One region of the Arabiibacter massiliensis genome, then DNA from elsewhere that is predicted to be linked to it. Evidence: predicted binding sites of a transcription regulator. Region 1 holds the regulator's gene; each other region holds the start of a gene.
The links. Region 1 encodes LexA, which represses DNA repair genes until DNA is damaged. Its sites were predicted from a motif close to CNAACANNTGTTNG; they were not measured.
Positions count from the first base shown of each region.

Region 2: the regulator LexA is predicted to act here: its motif matches at 1,625-1,638, upstream of uvrA (excinuclease ABC subunit UvrA).
Region 3: the regulator LexA is predicted to act here: its motif matches at 2,463-2,476, upstream of FX134_RS02810 (Y-family DNA polymerase).

Region 1 is NZ_LR698996.1:544,439-549,388, forward strand. Features, by position in the region: gene miaA (tRNA (adenosine(37)-N6)-dimethylallyltransferase MiaA) at 1-907, shown strand, start outside; gene hflX (GTPase HflX) at 1,082-2,398, shown strand; gene lexA (transcriptional repressor LexA) at 2,471-3,109, opposite strand; gene FX134_RS02345 (hypothetical protein) at 3,224-3,532, shown strand; gene nrdR (transcriptional regulator NrdR) at 3,630-4,076, shown strand; gene dut (dUTP diphosphatase) at 4,076-4,522, shown strand; gene FX134_RS02360 (MerR family transcriptional regulator) at 4,609-4,950, shown strand, end outside.
Region 2 is NZ_LR698996.1:707,979-712,928, reverse strand. Features, by position in the region: gene FX134_RS03055 (putative bifunctional diguanylate cyclase/phosphodiesterase) at 1-1,416, opposite strand, end outside; gene uvrA (excinuclease ABC subunit UvrA) at 1,747-4,638, shown strand; gene FX134_RS03045 (GNAT family N-acetyltransferase) at 4,745-4,950, shown strand, end outside.
Region 3 is NZ_LR698996.1:646,423-651,372, forward strand. Features, by position in the region: gene FX134_RS02800 (Fic family protein) at 1-707, shown strand, start outside; gene FX134_RS02805 (hypothetical protein) at 790-1,104, opposite strand; gene FX134_RS02810 (Y-family DNA polymerase) at 1,097-2,434, opposite strand; gene FX134_RS02815 (SDR family NAD(P)-dependent oxidoreductase) at 2,561-3,556, opposite strand; gene FX134_RS02820 (oxidoreductase) at 3,603-4,950, opposite strand, start outside.

The DNA of each region.
Region 1 (4,950 bases):
CGGGCCGACGGCGTCCGGCAAGTCCGACGTGGCGGCGCGCCTCGCGCGCGAGCTCGGGGGCGAGGTGGTGAGCGCCGACTCGATGCAGATCTACCGCGGCATGGACATCGGCACGGGCAAGCTCCCGCCCGCCGAGCGCCTCGTGCCCCATCACGGCCTGGACCTCGTCGATCCGGGAGAGCCGTTCTCCGCGGCGCTGTTCCAAGAGTACGCGCGCGGGCGTTTCCGCGATATCGACGCGCGGGGGCGGCGTTGCGTGCTGTGCGGCGGGACGGGGTTCTACGTGCGCGCCGCCATCGACGGCTACGACTTTCCCGCGGGCGAGCAGGTGGGCAACCCTGTGCGCGAGCGGTGCATGCGCATTGCCGAGGAGCAGGGAGCCGAGGCGCTCTGGCACCTCCTCGAGCGCCGCGACCCGGCGAGCGCGGCCATCATCCCTCCGGCCGACGTCAAGCGCGTCGCGCGTGCCTTCGAGCTTTTGGAGGACGGCGCGACCTATGCCGAGCAGCGCGCCAAGCTCTCGGCGATTCCCCAGGTGGTGCCCGCCGTCTTCCTCGGGCTTTCGGTCGATCCCGACATGCTGCGCGCCCGCATCGACGCGCGCGTCGATGCGATGATGGAGGCGGGGCTGGCAGACGAGGTGCGCGGGCTGCTCGCGCGCGGGTTCCGCGAGGGCATCACGGCGCCGCAGGCCATCGGGTACAAGGAGATCGCGGCCGCGCTCGACGGCGAGACGACCCTCGATGAGGCCGTGCAGCGCATCAAGACGGCGACGCATCGCTACGCGAAGCGGCAGCGCACGTGGTTTCGCAAGGACGCGCGCATCCGCTGGATCGATGCCGACGCGGGCGATGCCGACGCGCTCGTCGTGGAGGCCCTCGCCCTGCTCGAGCGCTCGGACGCCTGAGGCAGGCGGGTCGGACGGCATCCGTTTCCCTGCGGTTTTCGGCGCGGCCGTCCTCTATGCTATGATGATGGCGCGCCGTTGAGCGCGGCCCTCCGTCGAGCGAAGGAGCATCCATGCAGCCGAGGTGATCGTTTCTCGTACCGTCTTGATCCGTCTCTGGGAAAGGATTGCCCCATGTCAGAATTAGAATCCGTCATCATGCGCGGGATGGTTCCCGTCTCCGAGCAGCGCCGCGAGAAGGCGGTGCTCGTGGGCGTCGACCGCCCGGGCTCGACCTGGCCGCTCGCCTCGTCGCTCGCCGAGCTGGAGCGGCTCGTCGACACCGCCGGCGCCGACGTCGTGGCCGCGACGTCGCAGAAGCTCGATTCCCCGAATCCCAAAACGTTCGTCGGCACCGGCAAGGCCGAGGAGGTGGCGGAGCTCGCGCGTGCCCACGGGGCCGACCTCGTGGTGTTCGACGACGAGCTCACGCCCTCCCAGCAGGCCAACCTGGAGAAGGCCGTCGGCAAGGACGTCAAGGTCATCGACCGCACGGCGCTCATCCTGGACATCTTCGCCCTGCACGCCACCAGCAAGGAGGGCCGTCTGCAGGTGCGCCTCGCGCAGAACGAGTACCTGCTGCCGCGATTGCGCGGCATGTGGGCCCACCTGGCCTCCAACCGCATGGGCGGCGGCGTGGGGTCGCGCTTCGGCGAGGGCGAGAGCCAGCTGGAGGTCGACCGCCGCATGGTGCGCAAGCGCATCACGTCCATCAAGCGCGAACTCAAGCATCTGGCCGAGGTGCGGGCGGTTCAGCGCGAGAGCCGCTACGAGAGCGGCATGTTCAAGGTGGCGCTGGCCGGCTATACGAATGCAGGCAAGTCGAGCCTGCTCAACCGTCTGACGAACGCCGACGTGCTCGCCTACGACAAGCTGTTCGCCACGCTCGACTCCACCACGCGCAAGTTCGTGCTGCCCGAGGGACGCGAGATCACCATAACCGACACGGTGGGATTCATCCAGAAGCTGCCGACCACGCTCGTGGAGGCGTTCAAATCAACGCTCGACGAGATAACGGGCGCCGACCTGGTGCTTCACGTGGTGGATGCCTCGTCGGAGGAGTACGCTTCGCAGATAGCCGCCGTCGAGGACGTGCTCGGCCAGATCCATGCGCAGGACCTCGGGCGCGTGCTCGTGTTCAACAAGTGCGACCTGCTCGACGACGAGGCGCTTGCAGCCCTCAAAGCGCGCCATTCCCAGGCGCAGTTCGTGTCGGCGGCGACGGGGGAGGGCACTGCCGAGCTGATCGACCACATCGCCCGCGTCGCCTCGGCCCACGACGAGCATCTCGACGTGCTCGTGCCCTACAGCCGCGGCGACCTCGTGTCGGTGGCTCATGAGCGCTGCCATATCCTGTCGGAAACGCACGAAGAGGGCGGCACGCGCATCGTCATGCTGGCAGCGCCTTCCTATGCCGGATCGTTCAGGCCCTTCGCGGTGGAAAGAGGCTGAGCGCCCGCGTCCGACGCTCCTGACGACGCCCCCTCGACGACGGCTCTCCCGTGTCGAGGGGGCGTCGGGCATTTACAGGCGGCGGAAGACCGCGACCACCTTGCCCGCGATGGCGCAGTCGGTGGTGATGATGGGCTCCATCGTGGAGTTCTCGGGCTGCAGGCGGATATGGTCGGGCTCCTTGTAGAAGCGCTTGACCGTGGCACCGTCGTCGACGATGGCCACCACGATGTCGCCGTTGTTCGCCACCGGCTGCTCCTTCACCACGACGTAGTCTCCGTCGTTGATGCCGGCTTCGATCATGCTCTCGCCGCGCACCGACAAGAGGAAGGAGGGCGAGTCGCCCACGATGTCGGTGGGGAGCGAGATCGTGTCGGTGATGTTCTCCTCGGCGAGAATGGGCGAGCCGGCCGCCACGTTGCCCACCAGCGGCACGTTCACGATCTTGCTGAAGCACGGCTGCACGATGTTCGTGGCGAGCGCCGCGTCCTCGAGCGGATAGGTGAGCGCGATGGAGCGCGACTTGAGGGGATCGCGCTTGATGAGGCCCTTCTCCTCGAGCGCCTTGAGGTGCACGTGGACGGTGGAGGGGGAGGAGAGGCCCAAGGTCTGGCACACCTCGCGCACGGTGGGGCCGTAGCCCTTCTCGCGGATGCAATCCTCGATGCAGCTGAGAACCGCTTGCTGACGCTTCGTCACTTTCTCGGACATTTCTCGTCCTTTCCTTCAACCGAACAAATGTTTTAAAACTTGTTGACATGAACCTTTGTTCGGACTATTATATATGCGAACATAGGTTCTACGCAAGAGCAAGGAGCAAGAAAGATGAAGAATTTCGCGATGCGCTATCCAGTGAACGGCACCTCCGCGCTGCAGCCGAAGCTTTCTCATCCGTCTTCCAGCCGGGGGACCATCATCAAGTTCCCGGCACAAGCCGCTCCCTGCGCGGCCCATGGCTCCCTCGGCGCTCAGCGTTGCGGCGCGCGCGATAGGATCCTCGGCTCGGAACTGGTCCGCAGCCTACGTTACGGCACTGCGAAAGGCCGCTCCTACGACCGCATCGCGCCATGGCAGGCGGTTGTCGCCGGCATCGTGTTCGCGGCGGTCGCGCTCCTGGCCGTGCTCGGCGTCTGAAGGCCGGCGGGAGGGTTTTTTGCGCGATTCTCTTTCGTCAATTGAGCCACAATATATAGTGTGCTAGGCTGATCGGAAAGCGATCTAAGGAGCCTGAATGCGCTGTCCTTCCTGCGGCAACCCCGAATCGAAAGTGGTCGATTCGCGACCTTCCGAAGACGGCACGGCCATACGCCGCCGCCGCGAATGCCTCGACTGCGGAAGGCGTTTCACTACCTACGAGCGGCTGGGGGAGAACCCGCTCATCGTCATCAAGACGGACGGTTCCTCGGAGGCCTACGATAGACAGAAGCTCATGCGGGGCCTGCTGATCGCGTGCGCCAAGCGCCCGATCGCGCCCGAGCAGATCGCGGCCCTCATCGACAGCATCGAGGCCGAGCTGCGCAACGCGTCGAAGACCGAGATCGGCTCGAAGGAGCTCGGCGACATGGCGCTCGTGCGCCTCGCGAAGCTCGACGACGTCGCGTACGTGCGCTTCGCGAGCGTGTACAAGGACTTCCAGAACGTCGAGGAGTTCTCCGCCGCGTTGGAGGAGCTGCGCTGATGGCCGTCCTCCGCGTGCCCCTGCAAAGGCTCGATCCCGATCTTCCCGCGCCCGCCTACGCCTATGCAGGCGATGCCGGCGTCGATCTGCGCTCCACCTGCGACGTGCTGCTCCAGCCCTTCGAGCGAAAGCTCGTGCCCTGCGGCATCGCGCTCGCCATCCCGCGCGGATACGCCGGGTTCGTGCTGCCTCGCAGCGGCCTCGCCATCAAGCACGGCGTGTCCCTCGTGAACGCGCCCGGGCTCATCGACAGCGACTACCGCGGCGAGGTGGGGGTCGTCCTCGTGAACCTCGATGCGCACGAGCCGTTCGCCGTGAAGCGGGGGGATCGCATCGCGCAGCTCGTCGTGCTCCAGGTCCCGGCGGTCGAGTTCGATCCGAGCGAGGAGCTGCCCGAGACCGAGCGCGGCGCGGGCGGCTTCGGCAGCAGCGGCGTGAGGATGTAAGGAGCGTTAGAGTAACTCTAACGTGAAAACCGTCGAAGAGAACGGTTGCTTAGAGTTACTCTAAGCAACAACCGGGGAAGGCGACGATGGCCGACGAGGAGCGAAGCGGTTTCGAGGAGCATGGCGATGCGAGCGTCCTGCCGTGCTTCGGCATCGCCGAGGTCGCCGACCAGACGGGCATCTCGGCCTTCACGATCCGCTACTACGACAAATGCGGTTTCTTCCCGAACCTGGCGCGCGACCACCGCGGGATCCGCACGTTCTCGAAAGCCGACATCGCCCAGCTTTACTTCGTCGATGCGCTCCGCAAAAGCGGATTGTCCATCGAGGGCATTCAGTACTACGTGAAGCTTCAGAGGCGCGGCGCGCGCTCGGTCGACGAGCGGCGCGATATCGTACTCGCGCAGGAGACGGTGCTCGAGTACCAG
Region 2 (4,950 bases), 160 kb from region 1:
CAGATCGGGGCGCGCGGACAGGAAGCGGCACGCCTCCTCCAGCATGAACCAGCCCACTTCGTCCACGAGTCCCATCTGCTCGGCCAGCGGGATGAACTCGTCGGGCGGGATGGGGGTGCCGCCCGCGTCGGACAGGCGTACGAGCGCCTCGGCCTGCGTGAAGCGCCCTTCCGCGCACGAGAACACCGGCTGGTACACCACCGTGAACGACTTCTCCGCCAGCGCGCGCTTGAGTTCTTCGGCTACGAACGTCCGGCGGTCCACCGTGCGCTGGAAGTCCTCGTCGAAGCTCACGGTGCGCAGGCGGCCGTCGCGGGCGCGGGTGATGAGGGCGTCCAGGTAGACGATGATGCGCTCGGGGTCCCAGCCCTGCCCGTCGCGCACGAGCGAGCAGCAGCTGAACGCCAGTTCGCAGACGGTTCCCTGGAGCGCCCACGGCTCGTCGAAGCGCGCGGCCACGGCTTCCAGCGCGCGCTTCGCATCGGCCTCGCCGCGATAGGGGCGCACGAGGGCGAACGACACCTTCCCGTAGCGGAACACGTCGCCCTTCCGGTCGAAGGAGCGCAGCCAGCTGGCCGTCAGGTACAGCGCCTCGTCGGCCGTGCGATGCCCCAGGCGGTTGTTCACCGAGCCGAAGTCGTGCAGCGCCACCAGCACTATCTGGAACGGCCGCCCGTCGTCGCAGCGCCGGCGCAGCTCTTCGTAGAAGCTCATGCGGTCGCGGGCCCGCGTGAGGCTGTCGGTGCCCAGGCGGCTGCTCTGGAAGTTCAGCAGGATGATGATGAGGGCACACGCCGCGATGGAGCCGTTCAGGTACAGCTCCGGGTAGATGAGCTGGAACGCGCCCATGCCCACCACCACGGCCGGCAGCGTGCGCATCACGCGTACCACGCGCGCATCTACGCTGCGGCGGTTGCGCACGTAGCACATGAGGGCGAGCACCACCTCGACGGCCACTATCGCGTAGCCGGTGGCGTTCAGCGGGCCGCGCACGTAGGCGCCGTCGGCGGCGATGGCGAACACCGCGCCCGTCCACACGTTCGCCATCAGCAGCGCGGCGAACGCGACGTTGAGGGCGACGACGATGGCCGTGAGCCGTCGATGGCAGGAGCCCTGGTGCACGTGCGCCAGCATGAGGTCGTACAGGTAGAGGGCGATGAGGCTGGCCGTCCATACGATGACGAGGAAGTAGGCGCTGTTGAGCGCCAGCAAAAGCCAATGGGGCGCGCTTTGGCGCTCGAGGAGGATGGTGCAGACGGCGTTGAGCACGATGGAGGCGCCTGCCATAAGCAGCGCCGCGTTGAACAGGTGCCCGCGCCGCGTGGGCGCCACCTTGAAGCTGCCGTGCGCGTACAGCGCCATGACCACGATGAGCAGCAGCGCCATGCATTCAGCCGCGAGCGACCAGTACGTCATGCGGAGCCTCCGTCCTCGGGCACGGCCCGCAGACCGCGCTATTCCGAAGCGATATGATAGCAAATCGCAGAGGTCATGGTTGGCGAGACGGGCGAAGTCAGGGGTTTACCACCTGCGGAAGGCGACACATCCTTTACCCACGCCGGACGGGATCCTTCGGTCTGCCGCGCATCGAACAAATTGTGCGCATCGTTTGAACGCTTTGACACGAACGGATGTTTTCGCGCGCTCTTTTCGCCGGGCTGCGCTAGAATGAACGATTGCACGGAAATGATAGTTCTCCGGTAGCCAAACCTGCGGCCGCCGCGTGATAGAAAGAGCATACGCCACATGGGACAGAACGCCATCGTCATCAAGGGTGCCCGCGAGCACAACCTCAAGGACATCGACCTCACCATCCCGCGCGACCAGCTGGTGGTGTTCACGGGCCTGTCGGGGTCGGGCAAATCCTCGCTCGCCTTCGACACCATGTACGCCGAGGGCCAGCGCCGCTACGTGGAGAGCCTGTCCAGCTACGCGCGCATGTTCCTGGGGCAGATGAGCAAGCCGGACCTCGACAGCATCGACGGCCTGTCGCCGGCCGTGTCCATCGACCAGAAGACCACGTCCAAGAACCCGCGCTCCACGGTGGGCACTACCACGGAGATCTACGACTACCTGCGCCTTCTGTTCGCGCGCGTGGGCATTCCGCACTGCCCGGAATGCGGGCGCCCCATCATGAAGCAGACCACCGACCAGGTGACCGACGAGATCCTCGCGCTCTCGCCGGACGCGAAGGCCATCGTCATGGCCCCGGTGGTCACCGGGCGCAAGGGCGAGTTCACCAAGCTCTTCGCCGACTTGCAGAAGGAGGGCTTCAGCCGCGTGCGCATCGACGGCGAGATCGTGAAGCTGGACGGCGAGCCGCGCACCCTCAACAAGAAGATCAAGCACTTCATCGACGTGGTGGTGGACCGCGTGCAGCTTAAAGGTAGCGCCACGAGCCGCATCGCCGAGGCCGTGGAGCTGGCGACGAAGCTCGCCGACGGGCGCGTGCTCGTGCAGGTGCTTGGGCCCGACGGCCAGCCGCTCGGCGAGGCGGGCGGGCAGTCTTCCGGCGCGAAGGGCGGCCTGGGGGCGGGGGAGCATATCTTCTCGCTCGCGCTCGCGTGCCCCGAGCACGGCCACTCCATGGACGAGCTGCAGCCGCGCGATTTCTCGTTCAACGCGCCCTACGGCGCCTGCCCGGACTGCCTCGGCATCGGCAGCCGCGAGGAGGTGGACGCGTCGCTCGTGGTGCCCGACCCCTCGCTCACGCTGGCCGAGGGCGTGATCGCGCCGTTCAAGACCGGAAACTACTATCCGCAGGTGCTGCGCGCCGTGGCCCGGCACATGGGCACCGACGAGACCACCCCGTGGGAGGACATGCCGAAGAAGGCCACCGACGCGCTGCTGTACGGCCTGGGGAATCAGAAGGTGCGCGTGGACTACGTCACCGTGGACGGGCGCGAGACCTACTGGTACATCGAGTGGGAGGGCGCGCTCGCCGCGGTGCAGCGCCGCTACCAGGAGGCTCAGTCCGACTCGCAGCGCGAGAAGCTGGCCAGCTACTTCGCTGTTGTGCCGTGCGCCACCTGCGGCGGCAAGCGCCTCAAGCCCGAGATCCTCGCAGTCACGGTGGACGGCCGCTCCATCCACGACGTCACCGAGATGAGCGCCGCGGACTCGCTCGCATTCTTCAGCGGCCTCGAGTTTCACGGCGCGGAGGAGCACATCGCCGGTCCCATCGTGAAGGAGATCAAGGCGCGCCTCAAGTTCCTCGTGGACGTGGGGCTCGACTACCTCACGCTCGAGCGCGCCACGGCCACGCTCTCGGGCGGCGAGGCGCAGCGCATCCGCCTGGCCACGCAGATCGGCGCGGGCCTCATGGGCGTGCTCTACATCCTGGACGAGCCCTCCATCGGGCTGCACCAGCGCGACAACGAGCGGCTCATCGCCACGCTCGAGCGCCTGCGCGATTTGGGCAACACCGTCATCGTGGTCGAGCACGACGAGGATACCATCCGCAGTGCCGACTTCGTGGTGGACATGGGCCCGGGCGCGGGCGAGCACGGCGGAGAGATCGTGGCCATCGGCACGCCCGAGGAGATCGTGAACGCGGAGGGCTCGCTCACGGCCGACTACCTGTCCGGGCGGCGCTCGATCGCCGTGCCCGAGAAGCGCCGTAAGCCCCGCCGCGGCTCGCTCAAGCTGACGGGCGCGACGGAGAACAACCTGCGAAACGTCACGCTCGAGGTGCCCTTCGGCACGCTCACCGTGGTCACGGGCGTATCCGGCAGCGGCAAGAGCTCGCTGGTCACCGACACGCTGGCCCCGGCGCTCGCGAACCGCGTGAACCACGCGCACCGCCGCACGGGCGCGTACAAGAAGATCACCGGCCTGGACAAGATCGACAAGGTCATCAATATCGACCAGAGCCCCATCGGGCGCACGCCGCGCTCGAACCCCGCCACCTACATCGGCCTGTGGGACGACATCCGGGCGCTGTTCGCCAGCACGCAGGAGTCGAAGGCGCGCGGCTACGGGCCGGGGCGCTTCTCGTTCAACGTGAACGGCGGGCGCTGCGAGGCGTGCAAGGGCGACGGCCAGATCAAGATCGAGATGCACTTCCTGCCCGACATCTACGTGCCCTGCGAGGTGTGCGGCGGCGCGCGCTACAACCGCGAGACGCTGCAGGTCACCTACCGCGGCAAGAACATCGCCGAGGTGCTGGACATGACGGTGGAGGACGCGCTCGCGTTCTTCGAGAACATCCCCGGCATCCGCCGCAAGCTGCAGACGCTCTTCGACGTGGGCCTGGGCTACATCCGCCTGGGACAGCCCGCCACCACGCTCTCCGGCGGCGAGGCGCAGCGCGTGAAGCTGTCGAGCGAGCTGCAGCGCCGCCAGACCGGCAAGACGTTCTACATCCTGGACGAGCCCACCACCGGCCTGCACTTCGAGGACGTGCGGCAGCTGCTGGAGGTGCTCGAGCGCCTGGTGGATGCCGGCAACACCGTGCTCGTCATCGAGCACAACCTGGACGTCATCAAGTGCGCCGACCGCATCGTCGACCTCGGCCCCGAGGGCGGCGAGCGCGGCGGCATGATCGTGGCGCAGGGCACCCCCGAGGAAGTGGCCCAGGTGGAGGCCAGCTACACCGGCCAGTTCGTGAAGCGCATGCTGGAGGACGGCCGCCTCTAGCTGGTCTTTGGCGGGAACTTGCCGCAACCCCCTTTACCTTCGGGGCGCGAGGTGCGACAATGCTTCGGCTTTGTTGGCAGACGGTGCGGGAAGAGGGTTCGATCAAGTGGCGGAAGCGGTGGCGGCGGCCGGGGGCCGCCATGTGGCGCGGGGCGTGGTGTGCGCGCTCGCGGGCGGCATCTGCTGGGGGTTCTCCGGCACGTGCGCGCAGCTGCTCATGGACGACTACGGCGCTCCGGCTACCTGGATAACCTGCGTGCGCATGGTCATCGCGGCCGTGTTCTTCCTCGCGCTCACGGCCATGCGCAACTG
Region 3 (4,950 bases), 100 kb from region 1:
ACGGCTTCGACCCCACGAAGGAAGACCATATCTTCGAAACCGTGAAAGTCGACTTCGTGCACACCACCGCTCGCATCGAAGGCAATACGCTTTCGCTCAAGGAAACCGGATTGGTGCTCGAGGAGGACGCCGTCATTCCCGGCAAGCCTTTGAGCGAGCACCTCGAAGTCGTCGACATCGCCCGTGCGTTCGACCTCATGGTCGAGCTCGTGCGCGACCGCAAGCCGCTCTCCGAGGAAGTCATCCTCTCCATCCACGAAGCCGCATCGGCGCATCTGGACGACTGCGAGCCCGGCGAGTACCGCTGGGACCAGCGCTACATCTCCTCCTCGCCCATCATCCCCCCGCCACCCGCGCGCGTCCCCCAGTTCATGAACAGCCTCCTCGCCTGGACGAAGAAAGCCGAGGGCCCCGCGATCGAGACGGCGGCGCTCTTCCACCTCGCGTTCGAGGACATCCATCCCTTCCAGGACGGCAACGGCCGCACGGGCCGCGTGCTGCTCAACTTCATGCTGATGAGCGCCGGCTACCCCGCCGTGAGCCTCAAGGCTGACGAGGCGGGCGTCGCCGCGTACTACCAGGCCATCGAGTCGTTCACGCGCGACTTCGAGGGCCGCGACGGTTCGGCGATGGTCGACCTCGTCGCCCGCCGGCTGGAGGACTCCATCGGCCAGCGCATGCTGCAACTGGAGCAGCAGCGTTCGTAGTCCCCTCTCATTTGCCCTTACTGTCGTCCGAAACGTACGGTTTTGGCGCGAAAACCGTACGTTTCGGGCGACAATGCGCCGTTCACTCGATGTCCCAGATGTCGTCGAAGGCGATGCGCTCGCGCACGATGGTGAGGGTGCGGCCGGCCTCGTCGATGTCGCTCACGAGGCCGCGCGCGATCACGTAGGCCTCGCCGTCGTAGTAGGTGACGGCGACCATCGCGCGGCGCTCCACTTGCGCGAACTTCTGCGACAGCTCGAGCGCGCGCTCCTCGGTCATCTCACGCCGGGGCTCCGCCGTCCGCTCGCGCTCGCGGACGAGGTCGTAGTAGCCGCGCAAGGCGGCGAAGGGCATGAACTGCTGGGCGCGGTCGGCCCGCGGGCGGCGCTCAGGCATGGTGGCCCCCTATCTGCTCGTTGCGCTCGCGCGCCGTGGCCTTCTCCTTCAAGCTCGTGCCGCGCAGAAGCGCGTTCTTGCCGAAGCGGCGCTTCACGTCGAGCACCGCGCGCTGCAGGCTGCGCTCCTCGGCCTCGGCCGCCTCGTCGGTGAACAGGTCCATCGTGGCGAACTCCTCGGGCAGCACCCCGCCGAAGCCCACGTTGAGGCGGCGGATGGGCGCGTCTGTGCGCGTGGTCTCGTCGTAGAGCTCCAAGAAGCGCGGCATGAGCTTGGAGAACAGGTTCGTGCGGTCGGGCTGCTTGCGCGTGGCGCCGGTGTGGGGGAAGGAGCGCCTGCCGCTCGCGGGCCTCCTGCCGTGGCCGCCGTCGAAGAACGCGCCGCCCTCCCCGTCCGCGTTCCCGCCCGGCCCCTTCGCGTAGCCCACGAACAGCGAGATGGACTCCGCCACCAGGCGCTTGTCCGCCAAATCCAGCACGAGCTGGTCCACCATCTCCTTGAGCACGTCGCGCGCCTCGTCAAACGTGTAGTCGCCGGGCAGAACCTGCCCGTTCATCAGGGAATGGCCGCTCGGCTCGTAGGCGTGGATGTCGGCGATGGTGCAGGGCTCCACCCCGTGCGCATGGTCGATGAGGTACTCCGCGTTCACGCCGAACTCGCGGTAGAGCGTCGCCTCGCTCATCTCGCACACGCCGCGCAGGTCGTGCACGCCGTACTTGGCCAACCGCCGCGCGATGCCGGGACCGATGTTCCAGATGTCGGTGATGGGCCGATGCGTTTGGATGCTGCGCTCGAACTCTGCCTGGTCGAGCGCGCCGATGCGGTCCGGCGCGTGCTTGGCCGTGATGTCGAGCGCCACCTTGGCGAGAAAGAGGTTCGGCCCGATGCCCGCCGTGGCGTAGACGCCGGTCTCGGCCAGCACCGCGTCCATGAGCATGACGGCGAACTCCCGCGCGTCCACCTGGTAGAGCGCAAGGTACGGCGTGGCGTCGATGAAGCACTCGTCGATGGAGTACGCGTGGATGTCCTCCGGCGACACGTAGCGCAGGTAGACGGAGTAGATGTCGGCCGACACCTCCATGTAGCGCCGCATGCGCGGGCGCGCCATGATGAAGTCGACGCCCTCCGGGATCTCGAACACGCGGCAGCGGCTGGACAGGCCGAGCGCCTTCATCGGCGGCGTGATGGCCAGGCAGATGGTCTTCTCCGTGCGGTCCGGATCGGCCACGACGAGGTTCGCCTTGAGCGGGTCGAGCCCGCGGTCGGCGCACTCGACGCTCGCGTAGAAGCTCTTCAAGTCGATGCACACGTAGGTGCGCCCCTCGGCCACGCCGCCCTCCTTCGAACTCTCGTTTGTGGAAACGTTTGTTCGCTAGTATACCACGTTCGAGAAGGGAGGGGCGACGAAAAAGGGCGGGACAAGGGAACCGTCCCCTTGTCCCGCCCGCGCCGCGCGTCAACCCCAGGCGCGCTTGGAGGCGTGGCTCACGTAGCCCTCCCCCATCACCACGTCGCGAAACACGTCCGACAGCTCGGTCACGTCCCAGAGGAACCCCTGGCCGGGCTCGCGTTGCGCGCGGGCGACGACCTCGGGGTAGGAGTACCGGTCGATCTTGCCCGACGATTTCAGTCCGAACACCTCGCCCGATATGTAGCCGGCCTCCTCGGTGGACAGGTACGCGAGGATCGGGCCCAGGTTCGCCGGATCGCCGTGGTCGTCCTCGACCACCTTCAGAAGCTCGGGGTCGGGATCCACCCCGGTGGCCGCCTTCACGTTGCGCAGCATCTTGTTGTACTCCACGGCATGCGCGGGCGACTTCCCCTGCGGGCAGTACGCGTTCACGGTAATGCCGAAGCGGAAGAGCTCCTTCGCGGACGCGTAGGTGAGGCCCACGATCCCGGCGTTGCCCGCCGAGTACGCGTCGTTGTCGGGCAGGCCCACCCAGGCGTCGGACGACCCGTTGAAGATGCGGCCGAAGCCCTGCTCGATCATGTGGGGCACGGCGAAGTGCATCATGTTGAACGCGCCCTTCATCTTCGTGACCGTGAGCTTGTCCCACATCGCCTCGTCGAGGTTCACGATGGAGCCCGAACCCATGCCCGCCGCGTTGTTCACGACGATGTCCACGCGCCCCCACGCGTCGAGGGCGGCTTGCACCAGGCGCTCGGCGTCCTCCGGAACCGACACGTCCCCGTAACAGGGCACGGCCTCGCCGCCCTCGGCCTCGATGAGCGCCGCCGTGGCCTCCGCGTCGCCCGCCAGCGCGAGCATCTCGTTGTAGTCCTCCTCGGGCATGGAGTCCTTGTCGTAGCTGCGCACGCTCAGCGAGCCGGGCGCGCGGTTGTTCGTGACCACGCGGGCGCCCTCGCGCGCGAGCCCTACGGCGATGCCGCGCCCGATTCCCTGCCCCGATCCCGTGACGATGGCGACTTTCCCGTCCAACACTCCCATGAGCCTTGTCTCCTCTCGCGTTGCGGCCGCCCTTCGCGGCCCTGGCTTATATGTTGTTCGCGATGCCCCACGCGTCGGTGATGGCATCGTGGATGACCCGCTTGTCGTCGCAGCGCGAGCGCAGCACCGCGTCTCCCACCAGGTAGGCCTCGGGCACGGCCTCGCGCACCTCGCGCCACAGGGCCGGCTGACCGTGGTAGCCGCGGCACATGAGGATGTCGTCGCAGGCCACTTCCTCCTCCTTCTTGGACTTCCCGTCGCGCAGCACGGCGCCGGCGTCCGTCACCTCGACGAACGAGCGGTTCAGCTTGAACGCGAGCCGGCCCTCCTTGCGGAACTCGTCCAAAAGGATGTTCAGGCGCTGCTGCTGGGGCGTGGAGTTGTCGTCGCCGAGCTCCATCGTGCCCATCGTCGCGCCGCGCCGCGAGCTCACGATCACGCGCTTGCCCTTGCGCAGGAGGCTGAGCGCCATCTCCAGGTTCATGAAGCAGCCGCCCACGATGAGCACGGTCTGGCCGAGGGAGTCGGCGTCGGGATTCTCGGCGAAGTCGCGCAGCGAGCGCACCTTGCCCGCATGCGCGTCCGCGCCCTTGCACTTCGCGGGCAGCGCCGGCGCGCCCGTGGCCACGATCACAGCGTCGTAGCCGCCCTCGATCAGGGTGCGCGCGTCGGCCTCGCGCTCGATCACGTTGACGCCCAGCTTGCGCATCTGCACGGCGTAGTAATCGATGAGCCGGCCGATGTCGTGCTTGAGCTCCCGGTCGAACGCGGCCTCGTGCATGGTGCCGCCCAGCTTGCGCTTCTCGTAGAGGTCCACCTCGTGGCCGCGCACGCGCAGAAGGCGCGCCGCCTCCATGCCCGCGGGGCCGCCGCCCGCGATGCCCACGCGCTTGACCCGGCCGACGGGGTTCACGTCGCGGATGCCCGCCATGTTGCAGCGCGGGTTCACCGAGCAGCGCAGGCCCACGGCCGCGTTGAACGTCTCCATGGTGCCTACGCACCCCTTCGTGCAGCGGATGCACGGGACGATGTCCTCGGGCCGGCCCTCGGCTATCTTCACCGCCCACAGCGGGTCGGCGATGATGGGCCGCCCCAGGCCGATGAAGTCGCACGCGCCCTCCGCAAGCGCCCGCTCGGCGAAGTCGGGCGTGGTGAAGCCGCCGTCCAGGATGATGGGCAGCTCGATGCCGGCCTCCTTGAACCCGCGCGCGATCTCGATGAAGTCGCCGCGCTTGTCATACTGGGCGTTGATGCAGCGCACGTTGCGGTAGTCGCCGCCTACGATGTGGAAGCACACGACGCCGGTCTTCTCGAGGATCTTCGCCTGCGCGATGCCCTCCTCCATCGTCAGGCCGTCGGGGCTGTACTCGTCGCCGGCCAGCCGCGCGATGATG